Regions from separate parts of the Cupriavidus sp. YAF13 genome, predicted to be linked through region 2. Evidence: predicted binding sites of a transcription regulator. Region 2 holds the regulator's gene; each other region holds the start of a gene.
What was found. Region 2 encodes FNR, which switches genes on or off when oxygen is low (the NO sensors DNR and NnrR bind a similar motif). Its sites were predicted from a motif close to TTGATNNNNATCAA; they were not measured.
Positions count from the first base shown of each region.

Region 1: the regulator FNR is predicted to act here: its motif matches at 5,501-5,514, upstream of AB4061_RS08500 (OmpW/AlkL family protein).
Region 3: the regulator FNR is predicted to act here: its motif matches at 2,386-2,399, upstream of hemN (oxygen-independent coproporphyrinogen III oxidase).
Region 4: the regulator FNR is predicted to act here: its motif matches at 3,667-3,680, upstream of AB4061_RS38750 (DASS family sodium-coupled anion symporter).

Region 1 is NZ_JBFRDD010000007.1:191,395-199,389, forward strand. Features, by position in the region: gene AB4061_RS08470 (hypothetical protein) at 1-310, shown strand, start outside; gene AB4061_RS08475 (MBL fold metallo-hydrolase) at 363-1,364, shown strand; gene AB4061_RS08480 (EamA family transporter) at 1,398-1,832, opposite strand; gene AB4061_RS08485 (GNAT family N-acetyltransferase) at 1,887-2,276, opposite strand; gene AB4061_RS08490 (AMP nucleosidase) at 2,450-3,946, shown strand; gene AB4061_RS08495 (HD-GYP domain-containing protein) at 4,045-4,740, shown strand; gene AB4061_RS08500 (OmpW/AlkL family protein) at 4,793-5,437, opposite strand; gene leuA (2-isopropylmalate synthase) at 5,820-7,517, opposite strand.
Region 2 is NZ_JBFRDD010000079.1:20,067-28,061, reverse strand. Features, by position in the region: gene ccoP (cytochrome-c oxidase, cbb3-type subunit III) at 1-734, shown strand, start outside; gene ccoG (cytochrome c oxidase accessory protein CcoG) at 790-2,289, shown strand; gene AB4061_RS37420 (membrane protein) at 2,360-2,578, shown strand; gene AB4061_RS37415 (hypothetical protein) at 2,581-2,826, shown strand; gene fnr (fumarate/nitrate reduction transcriptional regulator Fnr) at 2,913-3,638, opposite strand; gene AB4061_RS37405 (sulfite exporter TauE/SafE family protein) at 3,937-4,701, shown strand; gene scpB (SMC-Scp complex subunit ScpB) at 5,293-6,369, shown strand; gene rluB (23S rRNA pseudouridine(2605) synthase RluB) at 6,375-7,995, shown strand, end outside.
Region 3 is NZ_JBFRDD010000019.1:12,114-20,108, forward strand. Features, by position in the region: gene AB4061_RS16940 (c-type cytochrome) at 1-652, shown strand, start outside; gene hemN (oxygen-independent coproporphyrinogen III oxidase) at 716-2,146, opposite strand; gene AB4061_RS16950 (ABC transporter substrate-binding protein) at 2,553-3,695, shown strand; gene AB4061_RS16955 (ATP-binding protein) at 3,726-4,907, opposite strand; gene AB4061_RS16960 (response regulator) at 4,879-5,610, opposite strand; gene AB4061_RS16965 (hypothetical protein) at 6,040-6,672, shown strand; gene AB4061_RS16970 (intradiol ring-cleavage dioxygenase) at 6,662-7,378, shown strand; gene AB4061_RS16975 (UvrD-helicase domain-containing protein) at 7,645-7,995, opposite strand, start outside.
Region 4 is NZ_JBFRDD010000091.1:13,402-19,516, reverse strand. Features, by position in the region: gene AB4061_RS38760 (transglycosylase domain-containing protein) at 73-768, opposite strand; gene AB4061_RS38755 (Ldh family oxidoreductase) at 822-1,871, opposite strand; gene AB4061_RS38750 (DASS family sodium-coupled anion symporter) at 1,897-3,438, opposite strand; gene AB4061_RS38745 (RNA-binding protein) at 3,850-4,104, shown strand; gene AB4061_RS38740 (tyrosine-protein phosphatase) at 4,169-4,960, shown strand; gene AB4061_RS38735 (acetate/propionate family kinase) at 5,127-6,115, opposite strand, start outside.

The DNA of each region.
Region 1 (7,995 bases), on a different contig from region 2:
CTATGGCTGCGACTGGCTGGTAGGCATGACCGACAAGGCCAGCGGTGGCGTGCGCGTGGGCTGCGGCAGCTACGCATGGGAATTCTCGGCACAAGATGGCGCCCGGCGCGTTGAGGCACTCACCATCGTGATCGAGGCCATGGAAGTGCTGCCCGCCGACGCCGCGCAACAGGTGCTCGACGGCTGGCTGGCCCGCCTGCCCTATCCCTGGAGCACTGCCGCGCATGTTTGCGCGCAGGCGCCGGCACTGGCACAGTTGGCACCGGCGCTGGCGTATCTGCGTTCCCGCGCCGCGCAAAACAGCCGTTGACCAGGCGGCGGCACGTGGCCTTGCCTGGTTTGCTCTCCTAAAGGACCGACCCATGACGCTGCCCCGCCTTGCTGACCGCCTGACTTCGCTTTCGATGGTCTGCGCCCTTGCCCTTGCCGGCCTGCCCGCGCTGGCGCAGGTTCAGCCGCCAGCGGCCCCGCCGGCCCAGCAGAGGACGCAGGTGCCCGGCTACTACCGCATGATGCTGGGCCAGTTCGAGGTCACCGCGCTCTACGACGGCTACGTCGACCTGGACACCAAGGTGCTCAGGTTCACCAGCCCGGGCGAGGTGCAGGGCCTGCTCGCGCGCATGTTCGTGGCCTCCACGCCCGGCATGCAGACCGCCGTCAACGCTTACCTGGTCAACACCGGCGCCAACCTGATCCTGGTCGACACCGGCACGGCGGCTTGCTTCGGCCCCACGCTGGGCCGCGTCGTCGAGAACCTGCGCGCGGCGGGCTACAACCCCGCCCAGGTCGATACGGTGCTGCTGACCCATATGCACGGCGATCATGCGTGCGGCCTCACGGCCGAGGGCAAGGCCGTTTTCACCAATGCCACCGTGTATGCCGACAAGGCCGAGGCGGGCTACTGGCTGGACGAAGCCACCGCCGCGCGCGCGCGACAGGACGCGCAGTCCTCGTTCGCCATGGCGCGCGCCGCCGTCGCCCCCTACCAGGCCGCCGGCCGGCTGCGCACCTTCGGCGCCGGCGACAAGCTGGTGGCGGGCGTGAGCGCGGTGCCGGCGCCCGGGCACACCCCGGGCCACAGTGGCTACCTGTTCAAGTCAGGCGATCAAAGCCTGCTGGTGTGGGGCGATATCGTGCACAGCCACGCGGTGCAGTTCCGCCGCCCGGAAGTGGCGCTGGAGTTCGACGTGGACAGCACGCAGGCGGTGCGCACGCGCAAGAAGATTTTCGCCGATGCCGCGCGCGGCAAGCTGTGGGTGGCGGGCGCCCACCTGCCGTTCCCGGGGATCGGCCATGTGCGCGTGGAGAGCAAGGGCTACGCCTGGGTGCCGGTGGAATACGGGCCGCTGCGCACGGACCGGTGATGCGGATGCAACCCCATGTGCCGCGGTTGCCTCTTAGCGCTTGAACCCCAGCACCAGCACGCCGGCGCCAACCAGCGCGATGCCGGCCCACTCGCGCAAGTTGGGGCGTTCGCCGAGAAAGATCACGGCGAACACCGCCACCAGCAGCAGGCTCAGCTTGTCCACCGGCGCCACCTTCGAAGCATCGCCAATCTTCAGCGCCCGGAAGTAACACACCCAGGAGGCGCCCGTGGCAAGGCCGGAGAGCACGAGGAAGATCCAGGTCCGCGGCGACAGCGCAAGCGGGTTGCTCCACTTGCCCGTGAGCACCACGAAAAAACTCAGCACCACGATGATCACCGCCGTGCGCACCAGCGTGGCAAGGTCCGAGTTGACGCCTTCCAGCCCGATCTTGGCGAAGATCGCCGTCAGCGCGGCAAAGACGGCCGACAGCAACGCCCAATGAAACCAACCGGTGGATGAGGCCATGTGTTGTTGTGCACGATGAAGGTTTGAGCGGCGGGCCAGCCCGCCGGGCCCGGCTCAGATGCGCCGGCGCTCCATGGCCACCAGCGAGGGCACAAAGCCGAGCTGCCCGAAGAAGGCCGCCTCGGACGAGCGTCCGGCGCGCAGCACCCAGGTGATATCGGGATCGTTGCCGACGATGTGGCGCACCAGCGCCCGGCCGATGCCGCGGCGGCGATGGCTCGGCGTCACCGCGATCATCGACAGGTAACCGTTGGAGATGTCGTCGCACAGCGCCCGCGCGAAACCCACGATCTCTCCGTTATCGACCGCCACCACCACCCGTTGCGAGTTGGCGATCAGCCGGGCGAAGCGTTCCGTGTTGGCAACGCGCTGCGCCCATCCGTTGGCCGCAAGGAGTTGTCTGGCCGCCTCGATCTCTTCTGGCAGCAGATTGCGGATTTCCATCGGGGCTCCCAATGCAAGCAGATACGGCAACTCGGCGCTGCCCTTCTAATGGGGGGCGTCACGAGGCGAGTGCGGCGCGGGGCCGCAAAAAAGACTGCAGGCAGTGTAGCGAGCGCGCGAAGGCCCGTCAATTTGCGGCAGGCCATGTTGCTTCCGCTCTGTAGCGGGGTATCATGTTTCCCATGAATGCCTCGATCTTCTCTTCCGCCCATCCGGCCGATCAGCTGGCCGAGTTCTCCGACGCCGACGCGGCGCTGGCTCGCATCCGTGAAATCTACGATGCCTCGGTCGGCGCGATCCGCGCGCGCTTCGATGCCTTCGCCCAGGGCCAGCCGCTGCCGTCCGCGGCACATGCCTGCTACCCCTACCTGGGCATCTCGGTCAATCTCGAAACCATGGTCACCGACAGCCGGCCATCCTGGGGCACGGTTGCCTACCCCGGGGTCTACGGCACCACGGTCACCCGCCCCGAACTGCTGGCCGATTACTACCGCGACCAGATCGAGCGCCTGATACGCTACCACCGCGTGCCCGTGGTGGTCGGCGTCAGCCGCCGCCCGATCCCGTTGCCGTTCGTCATCGAAGCCTCCACCACGGACATCAGCTACACCCAGGCGCGCGAGCTCGAAGCCTCGTTCGTGCTGCCCGAGCTGAGCCGCATCGACGACGCCATCGCCAACGGCACCTATGAGCCGGTGCCCGGCGAAGCCTGGCCGCTCTCGATGTTTCCCGGCGAGCGCGTGGACCTGGCGCTGCAGCGCCTCTATCACTACACCGGCACCGCGCCCCAGCATTTCCAGCGCTTTGTGCTGTTTACCAACTATCAGCGCTACGTCGACGAATTCATTGCGCTCGGCCGCTCGCTGATGGCCGCCGAAGACGCGCAAGGCGCGGACGGCTACGTGCGCTTCGTCGAACCCGGCGATGTGATGCAAGAGCGCGGCGAGGCCGAACCCGACGACGCGCTGCGCCCGCGCGCGTTGCCGCAGATGCCCGCCTACCACCTGGTGCGCGAGGACAATCTCGGTGTCACGCTGGTCAATATCGGCGTGGGCCCGTCCAACGCCAAGACCATGACCGACCACCTTGCCGTGCTGCGCCCGCACTGCTGGCTGATGGTTGGCCACTGCGGCGGCCTGCGCCGCTCGCAACAACTCGGCGACTACGTCCTGGCGCACGCGTATGTGCGCGACGACCACGTGCTCGATCACGACCTGCCCCCCTGGGTGCCGGTGCCGCCTATCGCCGAGATCCAGGTCGCGCTGCAAGAGGCCGTGGTGCGCGTGACGGGTTTGTCCGGCAACGAGATGAAGACCCGCATGCGCACCGGCACCGTTGTCTCCACCGACGACCGCAACTGGGAGCTCAAGTCCAAGGCGTTGTACGCCCGCTTCAACCAGTCGCGCGCGATTGCCATCGACATGGAAAGCGCCACGGTCGCGGCCAACGGCTTCCGCCTGCGGGTGCCGTATGGCACCTTGCTATGCGTGTCCGACAAGCCGCTGCATGGCGAACTCAAGCTGCGCGGCATGGCCAACGCGTTTTATCGGCAGCGGGTGAGCCAGCATATGTCGATCGGGCTGGAGGCGATTCGCATCTTGCGCGAGGGCGGTGCCGAGCAACTGCACTCGCGAAAGCTGCGTAGTTTTGACGAGCCGGCGTTCCGCTAGGCAGGCGAAATGCGCGGCCACGAAGGCGGTTCGCCATCGGCTATTGGCGATATGCCTTGGCAGGCATAGAATCTCGCGCTTCGCCCAGCTTCAGCACCATGACTACGAATCCCCATGCGGTTATGACGCTGGCCAGCCTGACGCTCGCTGGCTGCTTGCGTTACCCGCATGCATCGGGCCATCTCGTTCGCACCGCGACGATCGCCGCCTGCCTTGCCGATCTGCTCGGGCTGGATGCGGCGCACTGCGAGCGCATACGGCTCGTCACGCCGGCGCACGACGTGGGCAAGCTCGCCATCCCCGATGCCATTCTGCTCAAACCTGGCAAGCTGCTCCCTGAAGAGCGGCAGGTGATCGAGCGGCATGCCGAGATCGGCGCGAACATACTTGCGGGCAGCGCGGACGCGCTGATGCGTCTGGCGGCGCAAGTCGCGCACCATCACCATGAGCGTTTCGATGGCACGGGCTATCCACGCGGCCTGGCCGGCAAGGAGATCCCGCTGGCCGCGCGTATCGTGGCGCTGGCCGACGCCTTCGATGCCATGACGGAGTCGCGCTGCTATCGTCCCGGCATGAGCGACGACGATGCGTTGTCGATTGTCTCGGCAGGTTCCGGCACGCATTTCGACCCGGGCGTGGCGAGCGTTTTTCTCGCCAACATCCCGCAGATACTGCAGAGCCGGCAATCAGCGCAAGCGCTGCTTGATGCTGGCCCGGAGCTGGCCGTGGTCGCGCGCTTCTATGGCTTGAATCGCAACGCATTGCGGCAGATCCCGCGCCCAGCCAGAGCCTGACGCGGTATCAGCCGCGCGCTCGTTGTGCGGTGGCGTGCCGTTCCGCGTTTCGTCAGAAGCGGTAGCCCACACCCATGCTGAACAGCCACGGGTCCAGGCTCACGTTCGAGACCTTCACGCCGGCCGCCTTCACATCGCTCGACAGCCACACCTTCTTGACGTCGGCATTGAGGAACCAGTTCTTGGTGAGCTTGTAGTCCATGCCGATCTGCAGGGCCGGCGCCACGCTCCAGCTATCGAGCGACAGCGAATTGTTGGCAATGTCGGCGCCCCAGATGCGCGTGAAGTTCAGGCCGGCGCCGATATACGGGCGGAAGGTGCCGTTGGGAATGAAGTGATACTGCACCAGCAGCGTCGGCGGCAGATGGGTGAAGGAGCCGATCTTGTTGCCATCCAGGTAGACGTTCTGCTTCTGCGGCACGGTCAGCACCAGCTCGGCGGCGATGTGCGGCGTGAAGAAGTAGGTGACATCGAGTTCCGGAATCCACTTGTTGTTGACCGTGATGCGGTCCGAGGCGCCAACGCCGCCGATCGGGTCGGACTTGCCGGCCATGTCGAGATAGGTGCCGCGCAGGCGCACCATCCAGTTGCCCTGCGCTTCATCGGCAGCAGCAGCGGGCGTTGCGGCAACGGCGCTGAGCACGGCAAGGGTAGCAATGGCGGTGGTGCACAGACGGGTAGGCAGGTGCTTCTTCATGATGGTTGGCTCGTGTTTTAGGAAACTTCACGCACAGTGTGGCGCAGCGTTTCCGGTCGAGCCTTGACCGAGAGCAAGAAGATGGGCATCGGTGGCGCGCACACGCGCATGCGTCGCCGCGTTGCGACAGTCCCCGCTCGCGCCGGGGTGCTTGCGCGCGAGCCGCGCAGCGCGCTTTCGCATTTCCAATCCCGGGCCGGGCTTCTAAGGACATGCGCAAATATTCGTGGCAGCAAGTTTGCGCCCGCTTTACGCTGTGCACACAGTCAAGCAACGAGCATGTCGTGGGCGTCCCGCAAGGGCGTCTTTCCGGGTGTGCCCCGTGGGGGCGGGGCACACCGGTTTTTCTGCGCCGAGGCCTTGGGTCCGGACGCGGGCGGCATCAATCGGCCAGGGCTTGCTCGCGCCGCGGCTGGCCGGCTGCACGCAGGTGGCGGTTCACGCCCGACACCACGGCCTTGAGCGATGCCGTGACGATACTGGCGTCGATGCTGGCGCCGAAGCCCGTGGCGGAGTCTCCTACCCGCACTTCCACATAGCAGGCCGCGGCAGCATTGGCGCCGCTTGACAGCGCGTGCTCGTGGTAATCCATCACGCGCACCGGCATGTCCAGCGCACCCTTGAGGCCGCTGACAAACGCATCGATCGGGCCGTTGCCCCGGCCGCGCGCGCTGAGCGCTTCGCCATCGCGCAGCAGCGCCACTTCGATCTCAACCTGGCCGTCGCTGCCGGACACCATCTGGTGGCCCACATAGCGCAGCGGCGCCTCATCTTCGAGATACTCGCGCTTGAACAAGCCATACAAGTCATCGGCGCTGGCTTCGAGCCCGCTCTCGTCGGTCATCGACTGCACCGCGCGGCTGAACTCGATCTGCAGGCGGCGCGGCATATAGATGCCGTGCACCTGTTCGAGCAGGTAAGCCATGCCGCCCTTGCCGGACTGGCTGTTCACGCGGATCACCGCATCGTAGCTGCGGCCAAGGTCGGCCGGATCGATCGGCAGGTAAGGCACCTCCCAGATCGCATCCGCCTTCTGCTGCGCGAAGCCCTTGCGAATCGCATCCTGGTGCGAGCCGGAGAAGGCCGTGAAGACGAGGTCGCCCACATACGGGTGGCGCGGATGCACGGGGAGCTGGTTGCAATCCTCCACGCACTGGCGCACTTCATCGATGTCGGAAAAATCGAGCCCGGGGTCCACGCCCTGCGTGTAGAGATTCAGCGCCAGCGTCACCAGGTCGACATTGCCGGTGCGCTCGCCATTGCCAAACAAGCAGCCTTCCACGCGATCGGCGCCGGCCATCACGGCAAGTTCGGCGGCTGCCACCGCGGTGCCACGGTCATTATGCGGGTGCACCGACAGTACGATGTCCGCGCGCCGTGCAAGATGCCGGTGCATCCATTCGATCTGGTCGGCGAAGATATTGGGCGTGCTGCATTCCACCGTGGTCGGCAGGTTGAGAATGAGCGGGCGCGTGGCGCTAGGCTGCCAGATCGCGGATACCGCATCGCAAACCTCGAGCGAGAAATCCAGCTCGGTCATGCTGAAGGTCTCGGGCGAGTATTCGTAGCTCCATGCCGTCTCGGGCATGCCGTCGGTCAGCGCCTTGATCAGGCGGGTGCCCGCCAGCGCGATCTCCTTGACCTCCTCGCGGCTTGCACCAAACACGATGCGGCGAAACGCAGGGGCGATGGGGTTGTAGAGATGCACCACGGCGCGCGCGGCGCCGCGCACGGATTCGATGGTGCGCTGTATCAGGTCTTCGCGCGCCTGGGTCAGCACCACGATGGTCACGTCGTCCGGGATGCGGTCTTCCTCGATCAGCATCCGCACGAAATCGAAATCGGTCTGCGAGGCAGAGGGAAACGCCACCTCGATCTGCTTCAGCCCGATCTTGACCAGCTGCTCGAAGAAGCGGAGCTTGCGCTGCGGGTTCATCGGCTCGATCAGGGCCTGGTTGCCATCGCGCAGATCCGTGCTCATCCAGACCGGCGCGCGCGTGATGCGCTTGGCGGGCCAGGTTCGGTCGGCGATATCTACGGTGGTGGCAGGGCGGTATTTGGTGGCGGGGTTGCGCAACATCATGACGGTTCTCCTTCCTCGCGGGAAGATGCAAGACACAAGAAGCAAAAAGCAGAATGCAAAAAGCAGGACGCAAGATCGCCAGGGCGCCGAAGCGCTCAACTGCGAAGGCGTCGGAAAGCTAATGCGGAAAAAGGGTGGCGCGAGGCTGCCGAACTGCCACTAGGCCCTAGGCCCGGCAACCGATCAGTAGGTCTAGCAGTAGCGAGGAGGAAAGACGCGGCGCCGACAGGGCCGGTGCAACGGGAGCAATGGCGGTACCCAGCGCGCGACCTGCTGCCGGCACGCGCGCGGCTGCAGCGATGCGGGAGGCATCGGCGGCGCGGCGGTGAAAGCAGGTGGCTTGGTGCATTGCGTGGTGTGTGTGAGCGGTGCGGATGACGCGGCTTACGCAAGGTGCCTCGATCACTTGCACATGTACTGGTACTTGTATTTGTCATGCATGCCGAGCCCGCTTTTCAGCGGCCGGCATCCGGCA
Region 2 (7,995 bases):
TGTTCCTGCTGGCATGCATCTTTGGCCTGGGTTACCTGGTGCTGTATCCCGGCCTGGGTTCCTACGCCGGCGTGCTCAAGACCTCCAGCCGGGTTGAGTTGGAGGCGCACCGCCAGGCGGCCGAGCAACTGCAGCGCGAGGTCTATGGCAAGTACATGCAGATGGACGTCAAGCAGGTGGCGGCCGACCCGGCGGCGCGCGAGATCGGGCAACGCCTGTTTCTCAACTACTGCGCGCAATGCCACGGTTCCGATGCGCGCGGCAGCCACGGCTTTCCCAACCTGACCGACAACGACTGGCTGTACGGCGGGGAGCCCGAGACCATCACGCAGACCATTACCAAGGGCCGCAACGGCGTGATGCCGTCGTTCGCCTCGACCATCGACGGCAAGCTCGCTGGCGACGTGGCGCAATACGTGCGTTCGCTGTCCGGCCTGTCTTACGACCCGATCCGCGCCTCGCGCGGCGAGAGCACGTTCAAGTCCACCTGCGCGGCCTGCCATGGCTCCAGCGGCAAGGGCAACCAGGCGCTTGGCGCGCCTAACCTGTCGGACCGCGTGTGGCTGTACGGCAGCTCGGAGGCGAACATCGTCGACGCCATCCTGAAGGGCCATAACAACCATATGCCGGCGCACGAGGAAATCCTCACGCCGGAGCGTATCCGCATGTTGACGGCCTATGTCTGGGGCCTGTCCAACACCGGTGGCGGTGCAGGCGAAGGGGGCAAGCAATGAGCCACCACGCTTGTGCTTGTCAGCCGGGCCGGCACCGCGGCGGGGGTGTTCGCTCATGAACGCCCCCGGACCGGAGCCGCTTCAAAGGAACGGGGCCGCGTGGGCGCCGCTGCGAGCGCCCACGCCTGGCGCGGCTGACGCGGAAACGTCGGACGAGACCCTGTACGAAGTCCGCCGCAAGATCTATCCGCGCTCGGTGTCGGGTGCGTTCTCGAACTGGCGGGTCTGGATGGTGGTCCTGACCCAGCTGTTCTTCTATGGCATGCCCTGGCTGCAGTGGAATGGCCGCCAGGCCATGTTGTTCGATCTCGGCGCGCGCAAGTTCTATATATTCGGCCTGGTGCTGTGGCCCCAGGACGTGATCTACCTTGCCGTGCTGCTGGTGATCTCCGCGGTGTCGCTGTTTCTCTTCACGGCGATCGCGGGGCGGCTGTTCTGCGGCTACGCGTGTCCGCAGACCGTGTACACCGAGATCTTCATGTGGATCGAGCGGCATGTGGAAGGCGACCGCTTTGCCCGCATCCGCCTGGACGGCGATCCTTGGAGCGCGCGCAAGCTGCGCCTTAAGGCCACCAAGCACACGCTCTGGATCGTGATCGCGCTATGGACGGGCTTTACCTTCGTCGGCTATTTCTCGCCCATTCGCACGCTCGGCGCGCAAGTGCTGAGCCTCTCGCTGGGCCCGTGGCAGACGTTCTGGATGCTGTTTTACTCGTTTGCCACCTGGGGCAACGCCGGCTTCATGCGCGAGCAGGTCTGCAAGTACATGTGCCCGTATGCGCGCTTCCAGAGCGTGATGGTGGATCGCGACACCTATGTGGTCACCTATGACGTGGGCCGCGGCGAACCGCGCGGCAGCCGCTCGCGCAAGGCGGACCACAAGGCCGCCGGGCTGGGCTCGTGCGTGAATTGCAGCATCTGCGTGCAGGTCTGTCCCACTGGCATCGATATCCGAGATGGCCTGCAGTACGACTGCATTGGCTGCGGCGCGTGTATCGACGCCTGCAACCAGGTCATGGACAAGATGGCCTACCCGCGCGGGCTGATCCGCTATACGTCCGAGAACGCCATGCGCAGCGCGCTCTCCGAGACCGTGGCGCGCAAGCGCCTGGTGCGGCCGCGCACGGTGATCTACTCGGTGATATGGCTGGCGCTGGTCGCCGGCTTCATGGCCTCGCTGGCCATGCGCACGCCGCTCAAGGTCGATATCATCCGCGACCGCGGCGCGCTGGGGCGTGAGGTGGAAGGGCGCTGGATCGAGAACGTGTACCGGCTGCAGCTGATCAACACGACCGAGGCACCGATGCGCGTCGCCGTCAGCGCGGGCAGCGGCGAGCTCAAGGGCCTGGCCGTGGAATATGATCACGCTGCCGGCAACCTGGAACCCACATCCAATCGCCTGATTCCCATCCGGGTGCGCGTGCCGATCGAGTCCGCGGCGCAGGGCACGCACAAGATCGAGGTCACGGTCACCGCGGTGCCCGACGAGGGCGCGGGCAGCCATGGCGCAGAGATTCGACAGAGCACCAGCTTTATCGTGCCGCGCAATCTATGAGGCGGCGGGGACGCTGGATGCACCAATCCGTACGCAACATACGGGATCTAGATCTAGAGGAGGAGGCCAGATGACGCAGCAAAGCAATCCCTGGTGGAAGGAGCCATGGCCGTGGCTGCTGATGAGTGGGCCGTTCGTGGCCATGGTGGCCTGCGGGGTCACGATCTGGCTGGCTATGACCCACCCGGATCCACCCATTGAGGAAGGGGTGGCGCGCCACGGCCTGGTGGTCGAGAAGGCGGGCAGCGCGGCACGCCAGGCAGCGCCGGTCGCGGCGCAAGCGAGGTGATCATGAGACTACGCTGGCTGATGTGGGTGCTGTGGCCCGCTTTCCTGGTCGCCGGGCTGACCACCGCGCTGGTATTCTCCATGGTCGATCCCGGCGACCTGCGCTTCTTCGGCCAGCCGGTCGATGCATCGCGGGAGGCGGTCTACACCGTGGGCTTCCTGATCGCGTGGGTGCTGTGCGCGCTGTCGAGCGGCTTGACGCTGTACACCATGCCCACGCGGCTGGCGGACACGGACGAGCTGGAGTGATTGCGATGCGCGCCTTGCCGGTTCAGGCCAGCAGGCGCGGCATCGCGGCGTGCCGCCGCGGGCGAGGGCGGCCCGCGACGAGCACGTCAGCAGGATTTGTTGACGATCTGCTTGATCCCCACCATGTCGACCAGCTTGACGTGCCGCTGGCGGATCTGGATCAGGCCGGCTTCCGCAAAGCGCGAGAACAGGCGGCTGACGGTTTCGAGCTTGAGCCCCAGGTAGCTGCCGATTTCCTCGCGGCTCATGCGCAGCACGAACTCGGAGGCCGAATAGCCGCGCGCGGACAAGCGCTCGGACAGGTTGATCAGGAAAGCGGCAAGCCGCTCCTCGGCGCGCATCGATCCGAGTGTGATCAACATGACCTGGTCCTGCGAGATCTCCTTGCTCATCAGGCGCATGAACTGGTGCTGCAGGGAAGGCAGGACGTTGGACAACGTCTGGAGATCGCCGAAGCGCACCACGCAGACTTCGGTATCTTCCAGCGCGGTGGCATCCGACGCGTGCTGCATCTCGCCGAGGCCGTCAAGGCCGACGACTTCGCCGGGAAGGTGGAAGCCCGTGATCTGCGAGCGGCCGTCTTCCATTGTCAGGTGGGTCTTGAGCGTGCCGAAGCGGATCGCGTAGACGGCGGTGAGAGGATCGCCGAGGCGGTACAGGGTTTCGCCCTTGCGTACGCGCACCCGGTCCTGGACCAGCGTATCCATCTTTTCGAGGTCCTGCTGCGACATGCCGACGGGCAGGCAGAGCTGGCCGAGCGAGCAAGTGGAGCAGCGGGGCGACATCTCGGTAATGGGAATGGTGGTGAGCAATTGGGGCCTGTCGGTTTAGCGCAGTCAATCAAGCGCGATGTGGCAGGCGCATTGAGTTGAGAGCTTGACGTTGAGAGTCGTCGATTGGAAGCGCCATCCACATCGGCCTGGCGCGCGGGTCTTGCGGCAGTGCGCTATCTGTGCAGCGCGGCTTGCCGTGCCCGTCGTCATGTTGTGCGAGCGCGCTGGTGTGCGCGGGCGCAAGGCCTCATGTTGATAGCGCCTCTTGGAGCTGCGGGGGCGCGTTCGACGCATTTTACCGCGCCGGACGTTGCGATTGTGTGATTGGGAGGAGAAGTTGACCATAGGCGTGCTTATCAGCGTATTTACCCTGGCTTTGCTGGGCGGCGTGCACTGCGCCGCCATGTGCGGCGGGATCGCGCTGGCGGCGGAGCAGGGCGGCGTTGCGCGCGTGCCTGCCACGGTGCTCCGGCGTCCCGGCCATTGGTTGCTGGAACTGCTTGTCATGCATGCCGGGCGGCTTAGCATGTATGCGGTGCTGGGGGCCTTGCTGGGCGCCCTGGGCGCTGGCGTCTGGGGGGCGCAGTACCTGCCGCTGCAGCGCTGGCTGTTTGGGATCGGCAGTGTGATGCTGGTGTTGTCGGGCTTGTGGATGTTGCGCGGGCGCACCATGGGTACGGGTTGGCTGGAGCGGCTCGCCGCCCGTGGCGCGGGCGGCTTGCTGCGCGGCCTTGGCGCCGTCGGGGCGCGCTTGCCGGCTGCGGCCCGGGCGCAGGGGCAGGGCCGGTTGCTGCGCCGCTACGGCATGGGGCTGGCCTGGGGGCTGGTCCCGTGCGGCATGGTGTACGGCGCCCTTGCCATGGCATTGCTGGCCGGCAATGCCGCGTCGGGCGCGCTGGTGATGGCCGTGTTTGGCCTGGGCACCCTGCCGAATCTGCTGGTGATCTCGGGCCTGTCCGGCTATCTCAGGCAGCTTTCGCGGCGCCCGGCGTTGCGGGCTGGCGCTGGCCTTGCGGTGGTGGCCTTTGGCTTGGCCGGGGTGGCGCGCGCGCTGCTTTTGCCTGAGACGCTTGCCGCGCACGGATTCTGTCTGGTCTTCTGAAGCGCTGTTTCGTGGTGTATCTGTCACTTCCTTGCTGAGGTAGCTGTGCGAATCGGTTGCAGGTTTGCCAGGGAATGCCATACAATCGCAAGAACAGCGATATCGCGCAGCGTACTTCATCGTGGCATCGTCAGGTAGCATCCGCTGCTCAGGGATGCATGCCAGGAACACCAAGGCAGGCATCAGCGCCAGGGACCGTTCCCCATCCGCCGTCCGGTTCACAAGATTCGGTTCAAAAGACCAGCTACGGCAGGGCGGGGTGAAATAGGCCAGCAGGCCCGATATCCGTATTTTCTTGCACCCGGCGCGTTCGATGATAGACGCCGCGCCGGACAGGTCCGCCACATCAGGGGGAAGGCGCGACGCAAGGGCTCCGTCGACTGGCAGATAAAGCCGGTGGCCGGGCGATCTCCTGCCGGTCAGGTCCGGCACCCGATGCAATAGAAGAAGGCGCACGGCTGGCATGCATCAAGCATGCGGTTGGCTGCGCGGCCAGATGGCGGTGGCAATCCCTACCGCTGAACCCGCAATCTCCAGTGCGCCCGGGATCAACCGGGGCGCAGGTGCAAAGACAGGCTGCACGCAATCAACATGAATACCCAAGAGGCGAAGATCGTCCTCGAGACCGCGCTGATCTGCGCGCAGGAACCCTTGCGCGTCAATGACTTGCGCCGGCTGTTTGCCGACGACGTCGGTGCCGACACCATTCGCGTGCTGCTCGAAGAGCTGCGCCGCGACTGGGAGCAGCGCGGCGTGGAACTCGTGGCACTGGCCAGTGGCTGGCGTTTTCAGAGCCGCCCTGTCATGCGTGAATACCTGGATAGGCTGAATCCCGAAAAGCCGCCCAAGTACTCCCGCGCCGTGATGGAGACGCTGGCGATCATCGCCTACCGGCAACCGGTCACACGGGGCGATATCGAGGAAATCCGCGGTGTCGCGGTCAGCACCGAAGTCGTGAAGAAGCTCGAGGATCGCAGCTGGATCGAGGTGATCGGCCACCGTGACGTGCCCGGACGGCCTGCGCTTTATGCCACCACCAAGAATTTTCTTGATGATCTTGGCCTGCGTACGCTAGATGAATTGCCGCCGCTGGAAGACATCCAGGCCCAGGCGCAGGTCGCGCTGCTGAATCAGGAGCCGATTGACTTCGAGGCGCTGGGCACGGTGCCGGCGGATAGCGACGAAGAGGCATTCGCGGAACCGGGCGATGATCAGGCCGGCGCTGCCACACTGGTTGCGGCGGATGCCAGAGAGGGTGAACCGACCCCTTCCGGCGTGGTTGCCCCCGACGGTCTTGCGGCCGGCGCCACGGATGGCATCGCCGATTTGGTGGATGCGTTTGAAAGGAAGGAGGCTTTGGCGCAAGCGGAAGCCGGGTTCACACCCGCGTCCGAGGCCGAGTCGGAAGTGCCGGCGACGCCCGGGCCAGGCAGTGAGCTGGCGAGCGAGCCGGTGTCCGCCGACCCCGCCGGCGCGCAGTCCGGCGACACAGCCGAGGAGCAAGCCGTCGAAGACGGTGAGACAAATGAGCAAACGGACACGCCCGCCAACGGTTACCACGCACAAGTGGCCTCCGGCGCGCAGGCGTCCGAAGTCCCGGGGGCGTCCACGACGAATCCGGCGCACCCCAGCGAGCACGACGAGCACGACCAGCGCGTGTCCAACTGAACACCATGCAACATCCGAATGTGAATACCTTGTCCGATTCTGATCAAGACGTCCGCCAGGCGGATACGCCGGCCGGCGATGCCGGCAATGGCGCCGAAGGCGGCGCCGGCACCGATGGCGCGCCGCGCCGCAAGGGCCTGCGCCGTGGCTTGCGCAATCTGGTGGCCACGCGCCGCCAGGCCGCGCAGGACCGCGATGGCGGCCGTGCCGCGGACGGCGGGGCGCCAATCCCTGCTGGCAGCCCCGATGTGGGCGCCGCGCAAGACGCGCGTGGCGACGGCACAAGGAAGGGACGTACGCGTGGCAAGCGCAAGCCCGCGGAAGGCGAGGCTGTGCAGGCTGGCGAGCAGATGGGCGAGCGCCCGGCGCCGCGAGGCCGCCGCAACTTCAGTAACGACAATGCCGAAGGCGTAAGCGAAGCTGGCGGAGAAGCCGCGGGCGAGCGCCAGCGCGATGGCGCCCGCGCCAACCCGAACGGGAATGGCGCCCGCAAGCGCAAGCCGCAGCAAGGCCAGCAGCCGCAAGGCTCCGCCCGCCGCGGCGGCACCGAAGGGCAGCAAGGCGGCCCGCGCCAGCAAGGCAAGGGCAGCAAGGGCAAGGGCGGCACGCAGCGCCCAGCCGCGGGTGTGCCTGAGAAGGCGCCCGCCGCCGCTGCGAGCGGTGAGGACCTGTTCCGCTTTGTCATTTCCGGTCAGTACGACCAGGAAGAGTCGAGCGGTCCGCAGGCCCGGGTCAAGCCGGTGCGCGAGCTGTCTGCAGACGACGATGCGCCCAAGCTGCACAAAGTGCTCGCCGAGGGTGGGCTGGGCTCGCGCCGGGAAATGGAAGAGCTGATCCTGCAGGGCCGGGTTTCGGTCAATGGCCTGCCTGCCCACATCGGCCAGCGCATCCTGCCGGCCGACCAGGTCCGGGTCAACGGGAAGCTGATCCACCGCCGTGTGTCGTCCAAGCCGCCGCGCGTGTTGCTGTATCACAAGCCGTCCGGCGAAATCGTCAGCCAGTCGGATCCGGAAGGCCGTCCGACCGTGTTTGACAGCCTGCCGCGCATCAAGGCAGGGAAGTGGGTGGCCGTGGGTCGCCTCGACTTCAATACCGAGGGCTTGCTGATCTTCACCTCCTCGGGCGATATCGCCAACAAGTTCATGCATCCGCGCTACGGCGTGGAGCGCGAATATGCGGTGCGCACACTGGGTGAGCTGGCCGAGGCCGATCGCCAGCGCCTGCTGCATGGTATCAAGCTCGACGATGGCGAGGCTAATTTTCTGCGTATCGCGGACGGTGGCGGCGAAGGCATCAACCACTGGTACCACGTGGCGCTGACCGAAGGCCGCAACCGCGAAGTGCGCCGCATGTTTGAGGCCGTCGGCCTGACCGTGTCGCGCCTGATCCGTACCCGTTACGGCCAGTTTCTGCTGCCGCGCGGCCTGAAGCGCGGCCGCTGGCAAGAACTCGCGGCGGACGACGTGCGCGCGCTGATGGCATCCATCGGCCTGAAGGCGCCGTCCAAGGGGGATAGCGGTCCTCGCGGCGGCAGCAAGGTAGGTGGCCGCCAGCAGCGCACCGAGGCAGCCATTGCCGGCATGCCGATGCCGACCGGCATGGACGGCCTGCCGCGCGTCAACCGCG
Region 3 (7,995 bases), on a different contig from region 2:
GGACCCGAACGCGCCGCGCGTCTACAAGACGGGCGAGCAGGTCTATAAGGAAGTCTGCGCGGCCTGCCACGCCACCGGTGCTGCCGGTGCGCCCAAGTACGGCACCGCCGGTGACTGGGCTCCGCGTATCGGCCAGGGCTTTGCCGGCCTGCTGAACTCCGTGCTGCATGGCAAGGGCGCCATGCAAGCCCGCGCCGGCACCACCGCCGACGACTACTCCGATTACGAACTCGGCCGCGCCGTGGTCTACATGGCCGACGCCGGTGGCGCCAAGTTCCCGGAACCCGCCGCGCCCGCCGCCGCTCCGGCTACGGCTGCTGCCTCGGAGGCCGCGGCGCCTGCCGCAGCCGCTGCTCCGGCAGCGGCACCTGCAGCCGCAGCACCGGCTGCTGCAGCAGCCGCGCCGGCTTCCGCCGAAGTGGGCAAGAAGGTCTACGAACAAGTCTGCGCCGCCTGCCACGCAGCCGGTGTTGCCGGTGCGCCGAAGTTTGGCGACAAGGCAGCCTGGGCGCCGCGCCTGAAGGAAGGCATGGACGCCGTGCACGCCTTCGCCCTGAAGGGCAAGGGCGTGATGCCGCCGAAGGGCGGCTACGCCGGCCCCGACGGCGACGTGATGGCCGCAGTGGACTACATGGCCAACGCTTCGAAGTAAGCGCAAGCAGCTCTCAACAAAAAGCCCGCGGCATGCCGCGGGCTTTTTGCTTTCCGGTGTGGCTCAAACCACGCGCGAGTAGCGCGTTGGCATTGGCAAAGGCGTACCCGCATCAGCGCTCCGGATGGCAGCGGGCTCCGTGCGCCGGGCATCCTCGCGCAGGAAGCCGTCGAACACCATGGCCAGGCGGCGCACCAGCAAGCGCCCCAGCGGAGTCACCTCGATGCGGCCAGGCTCACAGCGCACCAGCCCGTCTTCGGCCAGCCGCGCCAGCTCCGCAAGCTCGTTGGCGAAGTGCACGGCAAAATCGATGCGGTGGCGCGCTTCGACCGCCGCCAACTCCAACACGCCATTGCACATCAGCGCGCCAATCACATCGCGCCGCAAGTGATCTTCGTCGCGCATGGCGAAGCCGCGCATCACCGGCAGCACGCCGGCGTCGAGGCCACTGTAGTAGTCATCGAGCGTGCGGGCGTTCTGCACGTAACGGCCCGCCACCGCGCCGATTGACGAAACGCCGAAGCCGAGCTGGTCATGGCCGGCATGGGTGGAATAGCCCTGGAAGTTGCGCTGCAGCCGGCCCTCGCGCTGGGCCACGGCGAGTGCGTCGTCCGGCAGCGCGAAGTGGTCCATGCCAATGTAGACATAGCCCGCGCCGGTCAACTGCTCGATCGTGCCGACCAGGATGTCGAGTTTTTCGGCGGCGGCCGGCAGTGCGCTTTCATCGATGCGCCGCTGCGGCTTGAACACGTGCGGCAGGTGCGCGTAGCTGTACACCGAGAGCCGGTCCGGGCGCATCGCCAGCACCTGCTCCACGGTGGCGGCAAAACGCGCCGTGGTCTGGTGCGGCAGGCCGTAGATCAGGTCCATGCTGACCGAGCGGAAACCCAGCCGGCGCGCGGCGTCGACGACCGCCTGCGTCTCTGCCAGCGATTGCACGCGGTGGATGGCGCGCTGGACCTCGGCGTCGAAATCCTGCACGCCCAGGCTGATGCGGTTGAAGCCGAGTTCCGCCAGCAGCGCCATCTGCGCGTCGCCGATGCGGCGCGGGTCGATCTCGATCGAGTGCTCGCCCTCGGGCAGCAGGTGAAAATGCTGGTGCAGCGCGTCCATGACGCGGCGCATCTCGGCGGGATCGAGGAAGGTCGGCGTGCCGCCGCCCCAGTGCGACTGCACCACCTCGCGCCGCGTGCCGAGCTGCTGCRCCACCAGTGCCATCTCGCGCGCCAGGTAGTCCACGTAGCGTGCGCTGCGGCGGTGGTCCTTGGTGATGATCTTGTTGCAGCCGCAGTAGTAGCAGATGTTCTCGCAAAACGGCACGTGCACGTACAGCGAGAGCGGCGCGGCGGCTTTGGCCGTGTTGGCGGCGTGGGTGGCATGGGTGGCGCTTGCAGCGCAATCGGCCAGCGCCTGCTGGTAGTCCTGCGCACCGAAGCCGCCGTGGAAGCGGTCCGCCGTCGGGTATGAGGTGTAGCGCGGGCCGTTGATATCCATGCGGCCCGCCAGCGCGCGAAAGTCCGACAAGGCATGCCGGTCCGGCGCGGCCGCGCTCCGTCCCGCCGGCTTGCCGGTGCAGGCGGCGCCGCAATTGCCGGAGCAGGTGCGGGATTGGCTCGATACGGCAATGGGGACGGACATTGCGTCGGGAAACGGGGCGGGGGCAGTCGCAGCCATGGAGCGGCCTTTGTCGTGGATTCGATGGCCCATCGTAGGGCGCGCCGCCCGCGCCTGCGTTGACCGGGGTCAAGCCGCGGCCCATGACATGCTGCGCGCCACGCACCGGAACATGCCCGGCGTCATGCCAGCGTCACCTGGGCCGTATAGGCTGCGCGGCGCTCTCCCCAATCATGCAATTCCTGCAATTCCTGCAATTGCTCTGCACCTGGCCTGGCGGATTCCCATGCACGCTTCTTCCCTGATCGCCAACCCCGCACGGCCGCCGCGCCGCCGGGTCCTGGCCGCACTTGGCAGCGCCATGCTGGCGCCCGCCTCCTTGCTGGCGCAGGCGCCGCCGCGTCGCCCGCTGGTGATCGGCCACCTGGTGGACCGGGGCGGCGCCCAGGCCGATCTGGCGCGCGACTACCTGGCGGGGGCCAAAGTGATGTTCGATGCGGCCAACGCCGGTGCGCGTGAACCGCGCGTGGTGCATGTGGTGCGCGAGGTCGACGCCGATCCGCGCGCGGCCACCGCGCAGGCGCTGTCGCTGGTCGACGGGGAGCGGGCTGAATTGCTGTTCGGCCCCAGCGATGCCCTGCTGCCGGTGCTGGCCGCCTCGCCCGAGCTGGCCCGGCGCGGCGTGCAGATCGTGGCGCCGTTGTCGGGGCTGTCGCTCGCGGCGGATCACGTCTGGTACACGCGGGCCGACTACCGCAGCGAACTAGATGCGGCCATCCGGCAGTTGCGCAGCTATGGCCTCAAGCAGCTGGTGCTGGCCGTGGTGCCCGATTTTGCGGCCGGCAGCCTGGCTAGCGGCACGCCCTGGCGGCGCCAGGCCGAGCAGGAGGCGGGGCTGCAGGCACTCACGCTGGATGCAGGCCGGGGCAGCGACGCCAGCGCGGTGGCGCTACGCATCGCCGCCGCGCGCCCGGCCGCGGTGATCGTGGCGGGCGATACGCTGGCCTACGGCAATCTTGGCCGCGCGCTGGCGGCGCGGGGCTGGTATGGCTTCCTGGTGGGCTTGTCGGCGGTCAATTCGCTGGCGGCACGCGAGATTCTTGGYGCCGGCTACACCGGCGGCATCGTGCTGACGCAGATCGCCCCGGGGCCGCAGGACCTGACCCTGCGCGTGGTCAAGGAGCACGTGAGCCGGATGAAGCAGTTCCTTGACGAGCCCCCCTCGCCGGCCACCCTAGCCGGCTATATTGGCGCGGCCTGGCTGGTGCGCACGGCGCTGGCCGCGCCGCGCGGGGCCACCCCGGCTGACCTGCGGCGCGCGCTGCAGGCCCGCGTCGACGTGGGCGATTTCGTGCTGGATTTCACGCACGGCGCGCGCGGCTCGCAGTATGTGCAGCTTGCGGCGATGGGTGGTGGCACGGCGCGGTAGCGGCAGCGCTGGCACCGGGCCGCCCGCGGCTCAGGCGCGCGGCAGCACGATGCGCACCCGCAGGCCACCTTCCGCCCGGTTGGCCAGGCTGAGCTCGCCGCCGTGGCGCGAAACAATATCCGCAGCGATCGACAGGCCCATGCCGACCCCGCCGGTGGCACGGTTGCGTGAGGATTCGAGCCGGTAGAACGGCTCCAGCACGCGTGCCATTTCCTCCGGCGGAATGCCGGGGCCGTTGTCGCACACATCGATCACCACCCGCTCGGCGCTGTCTGCCAGTTCGATGCGCGCGCTGCCGCCGTAGCGGTGCGCGTTCTCGACCAGGTTGACCACGGCCCGCCGCAGTTCGGCCGGATAGGCCAGCAGTGGCTCGGCGTCGCCGGACAGGGTGACGTCCTGGCCGATCTCCGTGGCGTCGTCCACCACGGCCTGCAGCAAGGCATGCACATCCACCCGCTGGCGCGGCGCGGCGGCGCCGTCACGCTCGCGCAGGTAATACAGGGTGGCATCGATCAGACCGTTCATCTCCGCCAGGTCCTGGCGCAGGCGATAGCGGACCTGGTTGTCGTCGACACCTTCGATGCGCAGGCTCATGCGGGTAAGCGGGGTGCGCAGGTCGTGGGACACGGCAGCCAGGAAGCGCGATTGCTGCGCCAGCTGGGTACGGATGCGCTGCTGCATGTGGTTGAAGGCCTTGGCCGCGGCGCGGGCCTCGGCCGGGCCGCTGTCTTCGTCCAGTGGCGGGGCATGCACATCCTGCGCCAGCTGGCCGGCACTGCTGGCCAGGCGCTGGACGGGCCTGGCCAGCAGACGCGCGCCCACACACGAGGCGGCCACGATGGCAGCGAGCTGGAACAGCAGCCCCAGGCGGGGCGGCCCGAGGCCATGGGCCCGGCGCGGGCGGCGTGGCGGCACTGGAGCCCCAGCTGTGCCCTGGCCGTTGTCCGCGCGCGCCTCGGCATCCGGCGGCGGCGGGAACGCGCCCCGCTGGCCCTCTTCACCCGGAGGCGGGGGCGGCGGCATATCGTCGCCGGGGACGAAGGTGAACCCGGTATGCCCCGGGCGCGGGAACACGCTCTCGATGACCGTGACGCCGAGCAGGTGCACGGCCAGCATGATCGCGGCCATCACCAGGAACAGCCGGATGAACATGGAGTCGTGGCGGGCCACCCAGCCCGCGCGCTCAGGCTTCGACGGCGCCGGTGAAGACATAGCCCTCGCCTCGGACGGTACGGATCAGCGTTGGGTCGCGCGGATCGTCGCGCAGCTTCTGGCGCAGGCGCGAAACCAGCAGGTCGATGCTGCGATCGAAGACATCGAGATCGCGGCCGCGCGCCTGGTTGATCAGCAGCTCGCGATCCAGCACGCGGTTCGGATGCTCGATGAACGCCAGCAGCAGCCGGAATTCCGCATTGGACAACGGCACCACGGTTTCCTCGCCATCCACCAGCTGGCGCAGCGTGGTGTTGAGGCGCCAGTTGCCAAAGCGCAGTTCATGGCCGCCCGGCACCGCCGGGCGCTTCACGCCGCCGCCTCGGGCACGGCGCAGCACGGTGTGGATGCGCGCCACCAGCTCGCGCATCTCGAAGGGCTTGGTGACGTAGTCGTCGGCGCCCACCTCCAGCCCGACCACGCGGTCGGCCAGCTCGGTGCGCGCGGTGAGCATGATCACCGGCAAATCGCTGCGCTCGCGGATCTCGCGGCACAGCGTCAGGCCGTTTTCGCCACGCAAAGAGAGGTCGAGCACCACCAGGTCGTAGTCGCGCGTGGCCATGGCGGCGCGCATGGCGGCGCCGCCTTCGGCGCCGTCGGCTTCGATGCCAAAGGTGGATAGGTACTCGGCCAGCATGGAGCGGATCTGCGGATCGTCGTCGACGATCAGCAAATGAAGGGGCGAGGCGGGAGAATGGTCCATCGGGTTTCGTCGTGCTTTGCAGCGGTTCGCCGCGTCGTTCGCGGCAGGTTGGTGCGCCGGCAGGCCGGTATTGCCGCGGATTGGCGGGGCGGATCAGGGCGGCCCGGCAAGCCGCCGCCAGGGATTCACTCTACCAGCCCGGCGCGGCGGCCTGATAGGCAGGGTGTGGCCGCTTTGTACCGGGCTTGATACAAAGCGGCGCGCCCGGCGGCCCGCTTTGTACGGCATTGCTTCCGCGCGCTGACCAAGCGCTCAAGCAACGGCGGGCGGGCCTTTCTACTATGGCATGTCGTTATCCCGCCGCTTTTGTGCGTGCCAGTTCCTGACCGGCAGGCCACGGCAGCCCGGCGCCCCCGCTATGCTTGAAACCATCGGCATCACGTTGGCAATCCCGGGCCTCTCCCCGCATGACCTCCATGGAGAATCCTTGTGACCCAGCCCCAAGCCTTGCTGCCCCGCATCCGCTCCTTGTTGTCCCTTGCCGTGCTGTGCGGCGCCAGCGCCTTGACGCTGCCGGCGCACGCACTGCAGACCAGCCCGCAGGCAATTGCCGGCCACGGCCGGCCGGCGGCACCCGCATCGCTGCGCGAAGCGCTGGCGCTCACGCCCGCCCAGGCCAGCCTATGGCAAGCCGCCCTGGACGGGGCGCGGGAAGCGCATGCGCACGCGCTGGAACTGCAGGCGCGCTTTATCCGCGAAGGCGGCGGCCCCGGCCAGCCAGAGGGGCCCGAGTCGTCGCTGCGCGCCCGCGCGGAGCGGGAAGACCGCCTGCACGACGCGCTCGACAAGGATCGCCGCGCTGCGCGCGATCGCTGGATCGCATTTGAGGAAAGCCTGGATGCCGGCCAGCGCAAGCGCCTGCGCGACATGCCGGAGGTCCGCCTGGCGGGTGCGCCGTGGGGCGCATTCGGCCCCGGCCCCCACCCTTTCCCCGGCGCCATGGCAGGCGGCATGCCCAGCCTCGGACCGGCGCCCATGCCCTGCGCCTTCGGCGCGAACGGCCCATTCGGCGTACCCGGCGCTGCGGGGCTTCACCAACAAGGAGCGCCAGATGCCCAGTAAGTCCCTCGACCTCGCAGGCCCGATCGCAGCTAACGGCGGCCGCCGCCGCTTCCTCGGTGGTGTACTGGGAGGATCACTCGGTGCCGGGTTGATCGGGCTGGCGGGCAACGCCGCCGCGCAGCCTGCCGCCTGCCTGCTCACGCCGGCCCTGACCGAGGGCCCGTTCTATATCGACCAGGCGCTGGTGCGCAGCGATATCCGCGATGGCCGGCCGGGCCAGTTGCTGCGGCTCCGGCTGCGCGTGGTGGACACCGACCGCAGCTGCACGCCCGTGGCCGGCGCGCTGGCCAGCATCTGGCATTGCGATGCCGGCGGCAGCTACAGCGGCTACGACCAGGGCAGCATGCACGCCGTGCCCGCCAGCCCCACCCGCTTCCTGCGCGGCGTGCAACCTACCGGCGCCGATGGCGCCGCGCAGTTCCTGACGATCTACCCGGGCTGGTACGCGCCGCGCGCGGTGCATATCCACTTGAAGATCCATCTCGGCAAGACCGAGGTACTGACCAGCCAGCTGTTTTTCGACGATGCGCTCAGCCGCGAGGTGCATCTCCAGCATGCCGCGTATCGCGCCCGAGGCGCTTCGCCAGTGCAAAACGCGCAGGACGGCATTGCCGGCACGCGCCCCAACCTGCTGCGGGTACGCCGCCTGCGGGATGCGGCCGGCACGCTGGAAGGCGAATTCACCCTGGGCATCGCGCGCGCCTGACGGCCACGGGATCTGCCGGATGGATGCCCTAAAAAAACGCCCCCGTACCCAAGTGCGGAGGCGCTGAACAGGGAAGAAGTCGGGCGTGTTGCCCGGCCACGCTGCTCCGAAGGGACGGAACGGCGCGGCGCCTGGTCCATACGTCGGGCCAGGCACCGGCGATGTTAGACAGACATCGGACGGGGGTCATGTCCCGCTTGTAGGCCAATGTATCGACTTTGTACGATTGGCACCGGGATGGGGCACGGAACGCCCGCCGGGGCCAGTCATGCCGAGGTCTTGCCGGGCGTTCCCAGCAAGGCCTTGAGCCCGGCCAGGCGGTCCTTGGGGCTCATGGCGGGCGTCTCGTCCTTGATCGCGGGCGCCTCTTCTAGCTTCATCTCGCCGATAAAGCGCGAGGGCTCGCAAGAGTAGGTATCGCGGGCGCGCTTGCGCTTCTTGCACCAGCTCAGGTGCAGGCTGCGCTGCGCACGCGTGATGCCTACATACATCAGGCGGCGCTCTTCCTCGATCTTTTCGTCGCTCATGTCTTCGTCTTCGCGGCAGTGGGGCAGGATGCCCTCTTCCACCCCGACCAGGAACACGTGCGGATATTCCAGCCCCTTGGAGGCGTGCAG
Region 4 (6,115 bases), on a different contig from region 2:
AACGCCGCTCAAAGAAACATCGACCAACCCCGCAGGGGGATGTGGGAGCAAAAGCCATCGCCGCCCAATCACCTACTTCAACCTCAACGGCTCCAACAACGCCGCATCATATTCCCCTCTCCCAATCCTCCCCAACTCCAGCATCCGCAGCAAAATGTAAGCCTGCCGCTGCCGGGCGCGCCGGGGATTCACCACCGGGTTATTCGCCGAAGGCGCCTTAGGCAATCCGGCCAGCATCGCGCATTCCGCTAAAGTCAGCTCGCCCACCGGCTTGCCAAAATACGTCTCGGCGGCCTCCGCAAAGCCATAGGCCCCTTGCCCAAGGTAGACCTTGTTCATGTAGAGCTCGAGGATCTCGTCCTTGCTCATCGCATGTTCGATCCGGTAAGCCAGCAGCACCTCATACAGCTTGCGGGTATAGGTCTTCTGGCGCGAGAGGAAGAAATTACGCGCCACCTGCATGGTGATGGTGGAGGCGCCCTGCGACAGCTCATCGGACAGGTTGGCCACGCCGGCGCGGATCACGCCGACATAGTCGATGCCGTCATGCAGGTAGAAGCGGTCGTCCTCGATGGCTACCACCGCCTGGGTCAGCTTGGGCGGTATCTCGCCGATGGGCACGTAGCCGGGCGACTGGCGAAAAGTGGTGAGCGCATCCAGCGTGGGCAGCTGGCGCTGAGCGACGAGCACGGCGAGCGTGCCGAGCAGGGCCGCGCCCAGGATGAGCAGCAGCACCAGCTTGAGAAAATTCGACCAGAGACGTTCCATGGGCCGTATTGTGCCAGCACTGGCCATGCCACTGCCCAAGCCGCCCCGCCGGTTCAGCCTGCCGGCAGCGCCACGCCAAGTTCCTTTGCCAGCGTTTCCAGGTTGCGCCAGATCGCCGCGTTTACCTCCAGGTGGGTGGTGCTAAGCGCGCGGTTGGCGGCTTCGAACTCGCCAGGGTATTGCACGCTGTCAAAGCCCGGGGCGGGCGGGGTGTCGTGCAGGTAGTTGACGAAGGCTTCCACCTCCGCGCTCTGCCAGCTCAGGCCCAGGTCGAGCTCGGGGTTCATGAGCACCGCGAACATATTGTTGGTGGCGACGCCGCCGCGCGGGTTGTCCGGCTGGATGGTGCCGCCGCCGGACAGCACGCCGGCCAGCAGCTCCGCCACCACGCCGAGCGCATAGCCCTTGTGGCCGCCGAAGGGCAGCAGCGCACCCGGGTGTTCGCTGAACATGGCCCCGGCATCGGTGGTGGGGTTGCCGCCGCTGTCGATGATGCTGTTCTCCGGCGCGGGCTCGCCTTTCTCGGCCAGCACGCGGGCCTTGTTGATGGCGATGGCGCTGGTGGCGATATCCACCACCAGCGGCGGCCGGCCGTTGGGCATCGGCCCGGCGAAGCACAGCGGGTTGGTGGTCAGCCGCGCGGTGCGGCCGCCGTAGGGGGCCACCACCGGGGAGCGGTTGATCACATTGGTAAAGCTCAGCAGCACGAAGCGCTCCTTGGCCACCATCTCGCCGTAGTGCCCCATGCGGCCCAGGTGGTGCGAGCGGCGCAGCGTGACGATGCAGTGGCCGTGCCGGCGCACGCGCTCGATGGCGGTCTCGATGACGCGCTTGCCCACGTGCTGGCCGAAGCCGCCGTTGCCGTCGAACACCAGCAGGCTGTCGCGGTCGAGCACGCATTCGGCGCGGCCCGCCGGGTTGACGTTGCCGGTTGCGAGTGAGCGCTGGTAGTTGGGCAGGATCGACAGGCCGTGGCTGGTGTAGCCGCAGCGATCGGCCTCGACCAGGTGCTCGGCCACGTCGTTGGCGATGTCGGTCGGCACGCCTTGTGCGGCGAGCAGGTCGCGGGCGAGCTGGGTGGCGGATTGCAGTGTTATCTTCATGTTCGTTCCTTGTCCCGGTGTGCGCTCAGATCCAGCCCAGCCAGCGCCAGTAGGTGGCGGCAAACAGCAGCATCAGGGCGTAGCCGATCACCGTCACGGGGATGCCGACCTTGGCGAACTGCTTGCCGTTGAAAGTGTCCGTGCCCAGGCAAACCATGTTTTGCGGTGCATTGATCGGCAGGATGAAGCCGAAGCTCACGGTGAAGCCGAGCAGCATCGTCAGGCCGATCTGGTTGATATCGCCCGGCAGCGTCTGCAGCACCGAGATCAGGATCGGCAGCAGTGCCGCGGTGAGCGCGGTGGCGCTGGCAAAGCCGAGGTGGATCAGGATCAGGAAGGCGGCCAGGATGGCGAACACCAGGATGGGGCCTTGCGTGGCGAGCCCGGAGTTGGCCACCACGAACTTGCCCAGCCACTGGCCGGCCTGCGTGGTGAGCAGCGCGGTGCCCAGGCTGATGCCCACCCCGAACACGATCAGCGTGCCCCACGGCGTGCGTTGCTGCATGGTCTTCCAGTCCATCACGCCAATGCGCGGCATCATCAGGATCACCAGGCCGACGAAGGTCACGGTGGCGGTGTCGAACTGGTGCAGCTTGCCCTCGGTTGCCCAGAACAGCAGCAGCCCGATGGACACGGCGGCAAGCCGCTTTTGCGGGCCGCTCATCGGGCCCAGCCCGGCGAGTTCCTTTTGCACGGCTTCCTTGCCGCCGGGAATGGCCTCGGTCTCGGCGGGCAACAGGAAGCGCACCAGGAAATACAGCACGACCGACATCACGATGGCCCACGGCGCGCCGGCGATCAGCCATTGCAGCCAGGTGATGCGCTCACCCAGCAGCTTGTCCATGAAGCCCACCGTCAGCAGGTTCTGCGCGGCGGCGGTCTGGATGCCGACGTTCCAGATGCTGGTGGCCATGGCCACGGTGATCATGATGCCGGCGGCGATATTGGATTTCTTGTCGACCCCGAAGGCCGCGATCACGCCCATCATGATCGGCACCACGCAGGCGCTGCGCGCGGTGGCGCTCGGCACCACCAGCGACAGCGCGATGGTCACCACGATGCTGCCGATCAGGATGCGCCGCGTGCTGGTGCCGATGGCCGACAGCGTGACCAGCGCGATGCGCCGGTCGAGCCCGGTCACCGTCATCGCCGCCGAGATAAAGAGGGCGGCGGCAACCAGCGCCAGRGCGGTATTGGAGAACCCTGCCAGCGCCATGCCGAGCGCGCGGGAGGTGCCGTATTGCGTGGCCGGGTCGGCCACCGTGGGCGCAAAGCCGATCAGCGCGGCCATCAGCGACGTGATCATGATGGCGCTGGCCTCGTAGGAGACCGCCTCGGTGATCCACACCACGATGGCAAAGGCGAGGATGGCCAGCATGCGGTGTCCCGCCACCGGCAGGTCCGGGGGCAGGGGCAGGGCGAGTATGCCGATCAGTACCAGGACGGCGGCGTAGAGCCCCCATGGCGTGGATTTACCGGGCGCGGCCTGCGGCACGGCGGCAGCCACACCGATGGAGGCGGGGGCGGCTGCGCGGACGGCTTGGGTTGGAGTGTGCGGGTCTGTCATCGCTTTGCCCTTTTCTTGTCTTGTTGATCTTGGTTCGACACGGGAAGGCGGACGTCACGCGCGGGCAAATGGCTAACCTGTGACTGGCAGGGTGGCGGCGTCGTTCGGCGGCTTTCCGTGAAGACCTGGCGGAGGCGGGAGACCGGCTTGCGGCCGGGCTGCCGCGTTCGACATGGGGAAATTATCGTGCCGGCCAACGGTGACTGTCGAGAGTGGATCCGGGCGCATATGACGCGGATCAAAGAACCGGCTCGTGCAGGGAAATTTCTATGCGCCATGCGGTCAGACTTTCAGATCATTGAGATCATTGCGCGACAAGGCCTTGTGGGCGTTGCGCAGCGTGCGCCACCACCGGTGGCCCCGCACGCTGGCGAGCCGCGCGAACGTGATCTGAAAACATTGGAGTGCATGATGAAGGTTTTAGTGAGAGGACTACGTGCCGAAGTCGACGCATCGGCGCTGCGCACGGCGCTGGCCGCCTACGTGCGGGTCAAGGACATCGAGCTGATCCGCGAGGGCGACAGTGCGCATCCCTGGGCCTGGGTCGACCTGGATCTCGACGATGTGGACCCGATGAGCGTGTGGAAACTGGTGGCAAAGCTCGATCGCCGTTATATTGCTGGCTGCCATACGCGCTGGCATGTGCCGGCCTATCGCGCGCGCTGAGCCGCCGCCACGTGCGGTGCGGCGCGCGCGCCACCGAACGACAAAGACAGGGCAGGGACACACGATGCAGGAAAACATGGCCGATGCGCCATCACAAGGTGCCGGCGTGCCGGGCAACGCGGCGCTGGCGCTGGACAATGTGGTCAATCTGCGCGACCTCGGCGGCCTCGCCACGCGCGACGGCCGCCGCGTGCGTGCCGGCAAGCTGTTTCGCAGCGGCAACCCGGGCCTGGCCAGCGCGGCGGATATGGAACGGCTGCGCGCATTGCAGCTGGACATGGTGATCGACTTCCGCTCGGCCGGTGAGAAGACCGCAGCGGAAAGCCCCTTTGGCGAGGCCTTCCGCTGGGTCGCCACGCCGGTGCTCGAAGGCAGCATGTCGATGGCCGAGCTGATGCCGCGTTTGCGCGACGGCAGCGCGGCGCAGATGGAGGCCTTCATGCTGGAGGTCTATGGTGACTTTCCGCGCAAGTACCAGGCTGCCTTCGGCGGCTTCCTGAAGACCGCGGAGCAGGGCGGCAACCTGCTGTACCACTGCACGGCGGGCAAGGACCGCACCGGCTTTGCCTCGCTGCTGCTGCTGGCCGGCCTAGGCGTGGAGCGCGACATCATCATGGCCAACTACCTGGAATCGAATCACTGGAACCAGGGCTTCAACCAGAAGATGAGCGCCGGCGCGGCGCAGTTTGGCGTCGATCCCGCGGTGATGTGGCCGTTGCTGGTGGTGAAGGCCTCTTACCTGGAAGCCTCGATGCACGCCATCGAGCAGGACTACGGCGGCATCGATGCCTACCTGGGCGATGTGCTCAAGGTGGATGCCGAGCGCTTGCGCCAGGCCTATCTCGTACGCGCCTAGCGAGCGCGTCATTCCCCAACGGGCCGTTAGCGCGCCATCGGCCATCGTAGCCAAGCGAGGCAGGCGGCCGGCAGGGCTATAGCCCCGCCGCAGTCGTTTTTGGTGCCTCTTTTGCCAATGTCAGGACTTGTCAAAAGCGCATTACGCCCGTAGGGTCTCGGAAGCGCTACGCGAGCGCGTTGTGCTCCATCATGATGCGTGCGGTATTGAGCGCGATCATGCCTTCCTCGTCGGTGGGCAGTACCAGGACCGGCACGCGGCTGTTGTCGCGGCTGATGCGCTGGCGGTTCTCGTTGTTGGCGCCGGCGTCCAGGCTGATGCCGAACAGCTCCGCCAGCCGCGCGCAGATCTTCTCGCGCACCGGCGGCGAGTTGGCGCCGATGCCGGCGGTGAACACCAGCGCATCCAGGCCGCCCAGCGTGGCCGCCAGCTTGCCGATTTCCTGCGCCGCGCGGTAGGCGTAGAAATCGATGGCCAGGCGCGCGCGCGGCGCGTCGCTGGCCAGCAGGGCGCGCATGTCGCTGCTGACGCCCGACAGTCCCTTCAACCCTGACTCCTGGTACAGCATCGTCTCGATGTCCTTGGTGCTCATGCCTTGCTGCGACAGCCACAGGATGGCGCCGGCATCGATGGCGCCGCAGCGCGTGCCCATCGGCAGGCCGTCGAGCGCGGTCAGGCCCATGGTGGATTCCACGCTGCGCCCCTCGCGCATGGCGCACAGGCTGGCGCCGTTGCCCAGGTGCGCCACGATCACGCGGCCCTGCGCCAGATCGGGCGCGATCTGCTGCAGGCGGCGCGCGATGTACTCGTAGGACAGGCCGTGAAAGCCGTAGCGGCGGATGCCGCGTTCGAAGTATTCGTAGGGCAGCGCCAGCAGCTGTGCCAGCGGGTCGTGCCCGGCGTGAAAGGCGGTGTCGAAGCAGGCGACCTGCAGCAGCGCCGGCGCGGCGGCGCGCACCGCGCGGATCGCCGTGAGATTGTGCGGTTGGTGCAGCGGCGCCAGCGGGACCAATGCTTCCAGCTTGGCAATGACGTCGTCGTCGATCTTCACGGCCGCGGAGAAATCCGCGCCGCCGTGCACCACGCGATGGCCGATTGCCACCGGCGGCGCATCGCGCAGCCCGATGCTGAGCACCAGCCGGATCAGGCGGAAGG